2 regions of the Thauera sp. DNT-1 genome follow, and region 1 is predicted to be linked to the other one. Evidence: riboswitches for the same ligand, from Rfam matches in the RefSeq annotation. Region 1 holds a riboswitch; the other holds the start of a gene.
The links. Region 1 has a riboswitch for cobalamin ahead of btuB (TonB-dependent vitamin B12 receptor). Riboswitches for the same ligand answer to the same signal wherever they lie in the genome.
Positions count from the first base shown of each region.

Region 2: it holds a riboswitch for cobalamin, as region 1 does, so the genes downstream of both, bluB (5,6-dimethylbenzimidazole synthase) here and btuB (TonB-dependent vitamin B12 receptor) in region 1, are expected to answer to the same signal.

Region 1 covers NZ_AP043752.1:2,269,982-2,274,187, forward strand. Annotated here, with positions in the region: gene ACZ5PP_RS10510 (FecCD family ABC transporter permease) at 1-340, opposite strand, end outside; gene btuB (TonB-dependent vitamin B12 receptor) at 410-2,251, opposite strand; cobalamin riboswitch at 2,383-2,618, opposite strand; gene cobU (bifunctional adenosylcobinamide kinase/adenosylcobinamide-phosphate guanylyltransferase) at 2,711-3,259, shown strand; gene ACZ5PP_RS10525 (Uma2 family endonuclease) at 3,322-3,924, shown strand; gene cobT (nicotinate-nucleotide--dimethylbenzimidazole phosphoribosyltransferase) at 3,921-4,206, shown strand, end outside.
Region 2 covers NZ_AP043752.1:3,878,387-3,882,592, reverse strand. Annotated here, with positions in the region: gene ACZ5PP_RS17920 (nitrate- and nitrite sensing domain-containing protein) at 1-961, opposite strand, end outside; gene bluB (5,6-dimethylbenzimidazole synthase) at 1,559-2,368, opposite strand; cobalamin riboswitch at 2,418-2,610, opposite strand; gene ACZ5PP_RS17910 (VOC family protein) at 3,011-3,487, shown strand.

The sequences.
Region 1 (4,206 bases):
AGAACAGCGCCGCCCCGAGCATCATCGCCCCCAGCGCCCCCACCGCCGCCCCGCCCGAGATGCCCAGGATGTAGGGGTCGGCGAGCGGGTTGCGCAGCAGCACCTGCATCAGCGCACCCGCGGTAGCGAGCAGGCCGCCGCAGGCGAAGGCGGCGAGGGCGCGGGGGAGGCGGAGTTCGAGGATGACAGCGGACAGCGCCGGATCCCCACCAGGCAGCAGAGCCGCCCACAACTGCCCCCAACCCGCGCTGATGTCGCCCGCCTTGAGCGCCAACGCAACTGCGCACAGCGCGCCAGCCAGCAGCAGAGCAATCAGCGGAGCAAGCCTGCGTCGGGGCATGGGGAAAAAGCGTTCAGCGCATCAGTCGTGAGTGGGGATGATCGCCGGGCGAGCCCGGCATATGCAGCATCAGCGCTGCGGCTGATACGTCAGCGTGACGAAGACGCCTCGACCCGGCTGCTCGTAGAAGCGCGCTGTCTCGTAGTCGGCATCGAAAATGTTCACCAGCGTACCCTGAACTCGCCAGTCCCGACCCAACGCGTGCTCGGCACGCAGATCGACTGTGGCGTAACCAGCCAGGCGGTTGCGATTGGCCAGGTCGTCGTATCGCCGTCCCTCTGCCACTACCGTGGTACCCAAACGCCAGGCACCAAGGTCGCGATCGGCATCAAGACGCAGCGTCTGCTCTGCGCGGCGAGGCAAGACATTCCCCCGGTTCAGTCCTTCGGACCGGTTCTCGGGGTCAATCAGCGTGAGACTGCCAGAAAGGTCCCAAGACATGAGACGCGTGGCCAAGGTCGCCTCGAGGCCACGGATGCGGGCCTTGTCAACGTTGTTCGCTGCAAAGATCGACGAATCGAAGGCAATGAGATCATCAACAGTGGTGCGGAACACGTTGGCGGACCAGCGCCCCCATGCCGCCACGCCTGCAAGGCCAAACTCCAGGCTACGCGCGGTCTCAGGCTCGAGCGCCGGATTGCCGTAGAACGGGAAATACAACTCGTTGAACGACGGTGCCTTGAACGCGGTGCCATACGCAGCGGTCGCGCGCAGACCATCGGAGAATGCATAGCCCCAGGCGAGGTTGCCGGTATTGTGGGTGCCGAACTGCTCGTTGTCGTCGCTACGCAGGCCAACCTCGTAGTCGTGCGCCCCAGCCTTGCCCTGGTAGAAAGCAAACACGCCACGGTTGTCGCGCTGGGTCACCGGATACGCCGTCGTGCTGGAGACGCGATCGTCCTGATGGTCGACGCCGACGCTGAGCATGCCGGAAGCACCGATTCCGAAGTCGTTCTGCGCCGACAGTGTCCGACGATCCGTATCGAAACGGCCAGCGAATGCCGCGTCCTTGAAGTTGTCGGCATCATCACGACTCTGCCCCGCCGCCAGCGTCAGGCGCCAATGGTCCATCGGTGACATGGAAAAGCGCACACCAAGCGTCTGCTGCACGGATTCGCTGTAGTTCTGAAAGCCGCCGTCGAACTGGCTGTCCGCATGGGTGCGCAACCAGTTGAAGTCGAACTCCGCCCCGCTATCAAAGCGATAGCCAGCACGTGCGCTGCCGGAAAGGTTGTCATAGCCGTCACGATCCGGCTCGGCCGTAAAGCAGCCGCCCACGCCTGCCGCTTCGACGCGGCAGCTATTGAATCCATCGGTGCTCTCGCGGCTCAGGTTGACGCTATACCAAGCGCGCTCACCGCCACCGCTGACGCCAACCGCAGAGCGGAACGTTCGATCAGAGCCCGCACCCACACTGAAGTATGGCTGCACCGCCCCACCGCCTCGACGGGTGAATATCTGGATGACGCCCCCGATCGCCTCGGAACCGTAGAGGCTGGAGCGCGGCCCACGCACGATCTCCACGCGCTCGATGAGATCGACCGGCATGTCCTGAAACGCCGCAGTGCCGGCCGTCGCCGAACCAACCTTGACGCCATCGATGAGAACCAGCACATGGTCGGACTCGGTGCCACGCATGAAGACGGAGGTCGCCTTACCGCGCCCACCGCTATTACCCACGCTGATGCCAGGCAGCCCACGGAACAGGTCGCTGACCGAACGCGCTTGCTGGCGCTCGATGTCCTCACGCGTAATGACGGTAACCGCAGCCAGCGTCTCGTCTGCGGTACGGGCAGTACGCGTCGCAGTCACCACCACCTCCGACATCTGCGGAGTCGAAGACTGTGCGATGGCTACACAGGGAAAAGCAGATGCGATCGCAGCAACTACGGCCGAAATACGGATTTTCATTGTTGGAACTCCCTTCGCCATGCCGCGCGTCCCCGCACGCCATGGCAACTTCACATGGACGCACCGCGACCCGGGTAGAAACGAAGAGAGCAAGACAAACCGCACCCGTCGCCGCCACCCCGCGGCACATCCGCCAATCCGCGTTCCGGCCGGTCTCCGGGCTCGTGCGCTGTGCCGGCCTGGGGCCGGACGGGTGGGTCGCCTTCCCGGGATGTCATCCCAGTGGCTGCATGACGCACCTTGCGCGCACTTACCGTTGCGGGGGCAGCACAGGCATTGCGGCCTCGTTTGCGAGGGGCCGCGCACCTGTTTCCCGTTTAACCCGGGGCGAGAAACGCCCGTGGGCACCGATAACGCGTTGCCCCTTCCGGGGCAGTGGGGGCGGATGATACCGTACGGCCCGGTATCGTGCACTGCAAAAAACGACGACGAATCCTCCATGCAAGGCCAGCAAAGACAATGACCTGCGAACTCATCCTCGGCGGCGCCCGCTCCGGCAAGAGCCGCGAGGCAGAACGGCGTGCCGCCGGCTCCGGGCTGGCGGTCACGGTGATCGCCACCGCCGAGGCGCTCGACGAGGAGATGGCGGCGCGTATCCGCCGTCACCAGGCCGACCGGCCGGCGGGCTGGCGCACGGTCGAGGCGCCGCTGGCGCTCGCCGATACATTGCGACGCGAGGCCGCGGCCGAGCGCTGCCTGATCGTCGACTGCCTCACGCTGTGGCTCTCCAACCTGCTCGCCGACGCCCACACCCTTCCCGCAGGCGCCACGGCCGAAGACCTGCCGCGCTTCCGCCACGAGCGCGACGCGCTGCTCGCCGTGCTGCCGACGCTGCCCGGCCGCATCGTCCTCGTCGCCAACGAGGTGGGGCTCGGCCTGGTGCCGGAGACGCCGCTCGGACGGCTGTTCCGCGACGAGGCCGGACGGCTCAACCAGATGGTGGCGAGCGCATGCCGCCGGGTTGTCTTCGTCGCCGCCGGCCTGCCGCTGGTGCTGAAGGAAGGCTAAACTTCGGGGCGAAGCACACTTTCCGGGAGAGGGCTGTGGGGCCGCCTGCACAGAAGCACAAGATGACGCGGGAAGACTTCCTGGCCTGGGAGGCGGAGCAGCCCGAGCGCTGGGAGTTCTTCAACGGCGAGGCCTTCATGAGGGCGGGGGGGTCGGACGTGCATAACGTCGTGACCGGAAACATGTACATGGCTTTGCGGATCGGGCTGCAGCACACGCGCTGCAACGTCTTCATGTCCGACGTCCGCCTGCGCCTGGCCGGGTCGGACGACCTCTTCTACCCCGACGTCTTCGTCACCTGCACCGACGCCGACCGCGCCCGCCGCCAGGTCAAGGAAGACCCTATCCTCATCGCCGAGGTGCTGTCGCCCTCGACCGAGGCCTATGACCGCGGCGACAAGTTCGCCGCCTATCGCCGCTTTGCGGGGCTGAAGACCGTGCTCTTCCTGTCGCAGGACCGTGCCCACGTCGAGTGCTTCACCCGCGGCGAGGACGGGCGCTGGGTGCTGAGCGAGGCGAGCGGAGAAACGGCCCGCCTCGCCCTGCCCGCCTTCGACTTCGAGCTCGCGCTCGCCGACCTCTATCGCGACCTGCCGGACGCGGACGCCTCCGACCCGGCGCCCATCCCCCCTCCCTCCACACCACCCCCGCCACCTGCCGCATGAAGCCCTACGCCATCGCCTCGCCCGACCCGCTGCTCTCCGCCGCGATCCAGCACAAGATCGACCGCAAGACCAAGCCGCGCGGCGCGCTCGGCCGCCTGGAGGGGCTCGCGCACCAGATCGCGCTGCTGCAGCAGACCCTGGAACCCGAACTGCGCCAGCCGCACATCGTCGTCTTCGCCGGCGACCACGGCGCGGCGCGCGCCGGCGTGTCCGCCTACCCGCAGGACGTGACCTGGCAGATGGTGGAGAACTTCCTCGCCGGCGGCGCGGCGATCAACGTAT
Region 2 (4,206 bases), 1.6 Mb from region 1:
GGGCGGCGTCCGCCCCCCCTGCCAGCGCGCACATCAGCACCTCGGGATAGTCGGGATCGCGCTGCAGCGCGGCGATCCGCGCCGCACAGGCCGCACGCAATCCCCCGGCAAGCAGGTCCTCGATCACGCGCAGGTGGTCGAGCCGGGCCGAACAGCATGCGAACCAGGGCTCCGCGAGCGCCGACGGCAGCACCCCGCCCTTCCCCGCGGCGAGCAACTTGCGGCGCAGGCGTTCAAGTTCGGCGAGCGGCATCGCCTGGCACGCCGCATCCCAGGCGCTGCGCACCTCGGGCGGGCAGAAGGCAGCGAAGCGCGCGAAGCACGCCTCCTGCGTCTCGATCAGATGCAGCAGGTCGGGCTCGGCGGGATGGCGCGCGTTGGCCGCAGCGTTCGCCCTCCCAGCGGCGAAGGCGGCCGCACCGGCCGCACGCTCCTGGCCGGCGAACTCCTTGCCCTGCATCAGGTTGAACAGCGCCACCAGCAGGCGCGAGATGGCTGGATCGGTCGCGATGTCGGCCGCCTCGAAGACCAGCGCCAGCAGCGCGGCGATCGCCTGCGTGAATCGCTGCGTGGCCTCGTGCGGCGTGCAGCGGCCGGCGGCGATCGTCGCGCGCAGCGCGGGCAGCCCGTCGAGGGCGTGCAGCGCGAGCGCGATCCGGGTGAGCAGGCGGGAGCCGCCCGTCGGCGCCGCGCCGCCCCTCGCGTCGAGGACGTCGGCCTGCTCCAGCCAGGTCCGCAGCGCGGCATCGGCCTCGATGCTGGCCGCCACGCACGCCGCGCGATCGCCATCGAAGTGCCTGCCACCCGCGGCGAGGTGAAGATTCGAGCACCCGCGCTCGGCCTGCAGGCGATGCACCAGCTCGCTCACCGCCCGCACCAGCTCGCAGCTGCGCGCCAGTTGCTCGAGCTCGCGCAGCTCACAACGGCGCGCAGCGACCAAAAAGGCGAGGATCGATTCCATGCAGGGCTCCGGCAAGAAGAGGGTCTGCGACCGGCGGCCGCACATCCCCCCAAGCAAGACCCGTGCAAGCCCGACGCCTGGGCGCTGCTGTAGGAGCGACGCAAGTCGCGATCACGGCCCTGCCGCCCCCGCCGCCCGCTGCCGCACGCGGAATCGTGCGATCGCGACTTGCGTCGCTCCCACCAAAACCAGCGCGCCCTTCCAGCGCCGACGCCTGGCGCTGCTGTAGGAGCGACGCAAGTCGCGATCACGGCCCCGCCGCCCCCGCCACCCGCTGTCGCAGGCGGAATCGTGCGATCGCGACTTGCGTCGCTCCCACCAGAACCACCGCTCCCTTCCAGCGCCACCGCCTGGCGCTGCTGTAGGAGCGACGCAAGTCGCGATCACGGCCCTGCCGCCCCCGCCGCCCGCTGCCGCAGGCGGAATCGTGCGATCGCGACTCGCGTCGCTCCCACCAGAACCAGCGCTCCCTTCCAGCGCCGCCGCCTGGCGCTGCCGTAGGAGCGACGCAAGTCGCGATCACGGCCCCGCCGCCCCCACCGCCCGCTGCCGCACGCGGAATCGTGCGATCGTGACTCGCGTCGCGCCCGCAAGGGGCTACGCGGCGCTTCGAGGGCTCGGGCGGAGCTGGCCGATGGCCTCGATCAAGCCCTCGCCCACCCCATCGGGCCCGCGCTGCCAGCCGTCGAAATGCAGCAGCTCGGGCAACGGGACGCGCTTCAACCAGCCTGCGGCCTCGAGCTCCGGCTGCGCGTGGAAGTCGCGCACATAGCCGACGCACAGATAGGCGATCGGCACGATCTCGCGCGGGATGCCGAGCGCCTCGCGCAGCGCCTGCTGGTGCAGGATGCTCACCCAGCCCACGCCCAGGTTCTCGGCGCGCGCCGCCAGCCACAGGTTCTGCACCGCGCACACCGCGCTGTACACGTCCATCGCGCCGATGTGCGTGCGCCCGATCACGACCGGGCCGTGGCGGCTGCGGTCGCAGGTGATGCAGATATTGACCGGCGACTCGAGGATGCCCTCGAGCTTCAGGTTGCGATAGGTGTCGCGCTTGCCCTCGTCGAACATCTGCTCGGCCTCGGCGTGCGCGGCGAGGAAATCGGCGTGGATCTTCGCGCGCACCTCGCGCGAGCGCACCACGACGAAATCCCACGGCTGCATGAAGCCGACCGAGGGCGCGTGATGCGCGGCGGTGAGCACGCGCGCGAGCACCTCGTCGGGGATCGCGTCGGGCAGGAACTCGCCACGCACGTCGCGCCGGGTGTGGATGGCGCGATAGACGGCGGCGCGCTCGGCGGCGTCGAACAACGGATTGGCCTGGAAGCGCGCGGCGGCCGGGTCGTGAATCGGTGCGGACGCGTCGGCGCTCGCCGGCGCGCACTGCGCCTGCGTCGGGCTGCTCATGAAGTATTCCCCTTGTCGTCGAGCAGTGGGCAGCCACCGACCAGGCGACTGCGGGATGCACTTCGAGGCCGGTCTTCCGGCTGCGGATCATCTCGTCCGGGCGCCTTCCCGGTCCTCGTGGACCAGTGGCTGGGCGAACCTCGCCCGGACAATCCCCTACACGGCGCTGGGCGCGCGGCGGAATTGCACCGCCTTCCCGATTCTCCCGCGCACGCGCGGGCACCTCGAAGCAGAGAGGGCGCAAGCTTAGCGGCAAAGGCGGCCGCGGGCAAAACAAGGCGGACACCGCCGCGCGGGGTGGGAGGTCGCCCGATCGCGACTTGCGTCGCTCCTACGAAACCGGCGCGCGCATCCTTGCGCCCGGCGCCCGGAGTGGGACGTGGGAGCGACGCAAGTCGCGATTCCCACCCGCGTCGACCTATAAGCGCTCCTCGCAGATGCACCGCCCGATCGCGACTTGCGTCGCTCCTACGAAACCGGCGCGCGCATCCTTGCGCCCGGCGCCCGGAGTGGGACGTGGGAGCGACGCAAGTCGCGATTCCCACGAAACCGGCGCTCGGCCATTGGCCCTCCCGACGCAGCGCCGGCTCGATTCCTCTATAATTATGAATTCTTGACACAACCGCCCACCCAGGAGGCACCATGTCCCAGCGTCCGTTCAAGATCCTCGGCATCCAGCAGATCGCCATCGGCGGTCCGAGCAAGGAGAAGCTCAAGACCCTGTGGGTCGACATGCTCGGCCTGGAGGTCACCGGCAACTTCGTGTCCGAGCGCGAGAACGTCGACGAGGACATCTGCGCGATGGGTTCCGGGCCGTTCAAGGTCGAGGTCGACCTGATGCAGCCGCTCGATCCCGAGAAGAAGCCCGCGGTGCACACCACCCCGCTCAACCACGTCGGCCTGTGGGTGGACGACCTGCCCAAGGCGGTCGAATGGCTCGGCGCCAACGGCGTGCGTTTCGCGCCCGGCGGCATCCGTCGCGGCGCGGCGGGCTATGACATCACCTTCCTGCACCCCAAGGGCAACGACGAATTCCCCATCGGCGGCGAGGGCGTGCTCGTCGAACTTGTCCAGGCCCCGCCCGAGGTCGTCGAAGCCTTCGCCCGCATCGCCAGCTGATCGCCCCCGGCATTTCATGTAGGAGCGACGCAAGTCGCGATCCAGCGCCGCGGCAGGCGATGCGCCTCGGTCGCTGCGGGACGGCCGTGATCGCGACTCGCGTCGCTCCCACAGCGCACCCCGAACGCCCGCAAGCACCGCCACCCCGGCGTTTCACGTAGGAGCGACGCAAGTCGCGATCCAGCGCCGCGGCAGGCAATGCGCCTCGATGGCTGCGGGACGGCCGTGATCGCGACTCGCGTCGCTCCCACAGCGCACCCCGAACGCCCGCAAGCACCGCAACCCCGGCGTTTCACGTAGGAGCGACGCAAGTCGCGATCCAGCGCCGCGGCAGGCGATGCACCTCGGCGGCTGCGAGACGGCCGTGATCGCGACTCGCGTCGCTCCCACAGCGCACCCCGAACGCCCGCAAGCACCGCAACCCCGGCATCTCCTGTAGGAGCGACGCAAGTCGCGATTGCAGCGCCGCGGCAGGCGATGCGCCTCGGTCGCTGCGCGTCGCCGTGGATGCGGCGGCGCAGCACCTGCCCCGAAGTGTCGAATTTTTTTACACCGCCCCCCTCGCGACGTCCTCTCCAGAGCAACAGAACCCTTTAAATCAAGCACTTGCAAAACAGGCACTGATATTGCTTTGTACGTTCCAGCGGTGACCAATCGCCCTGTTTTCAACAACGAAGACGCCGGCCCCCGGGTTGGTACGTCCCAGTTTTAAAGGATTG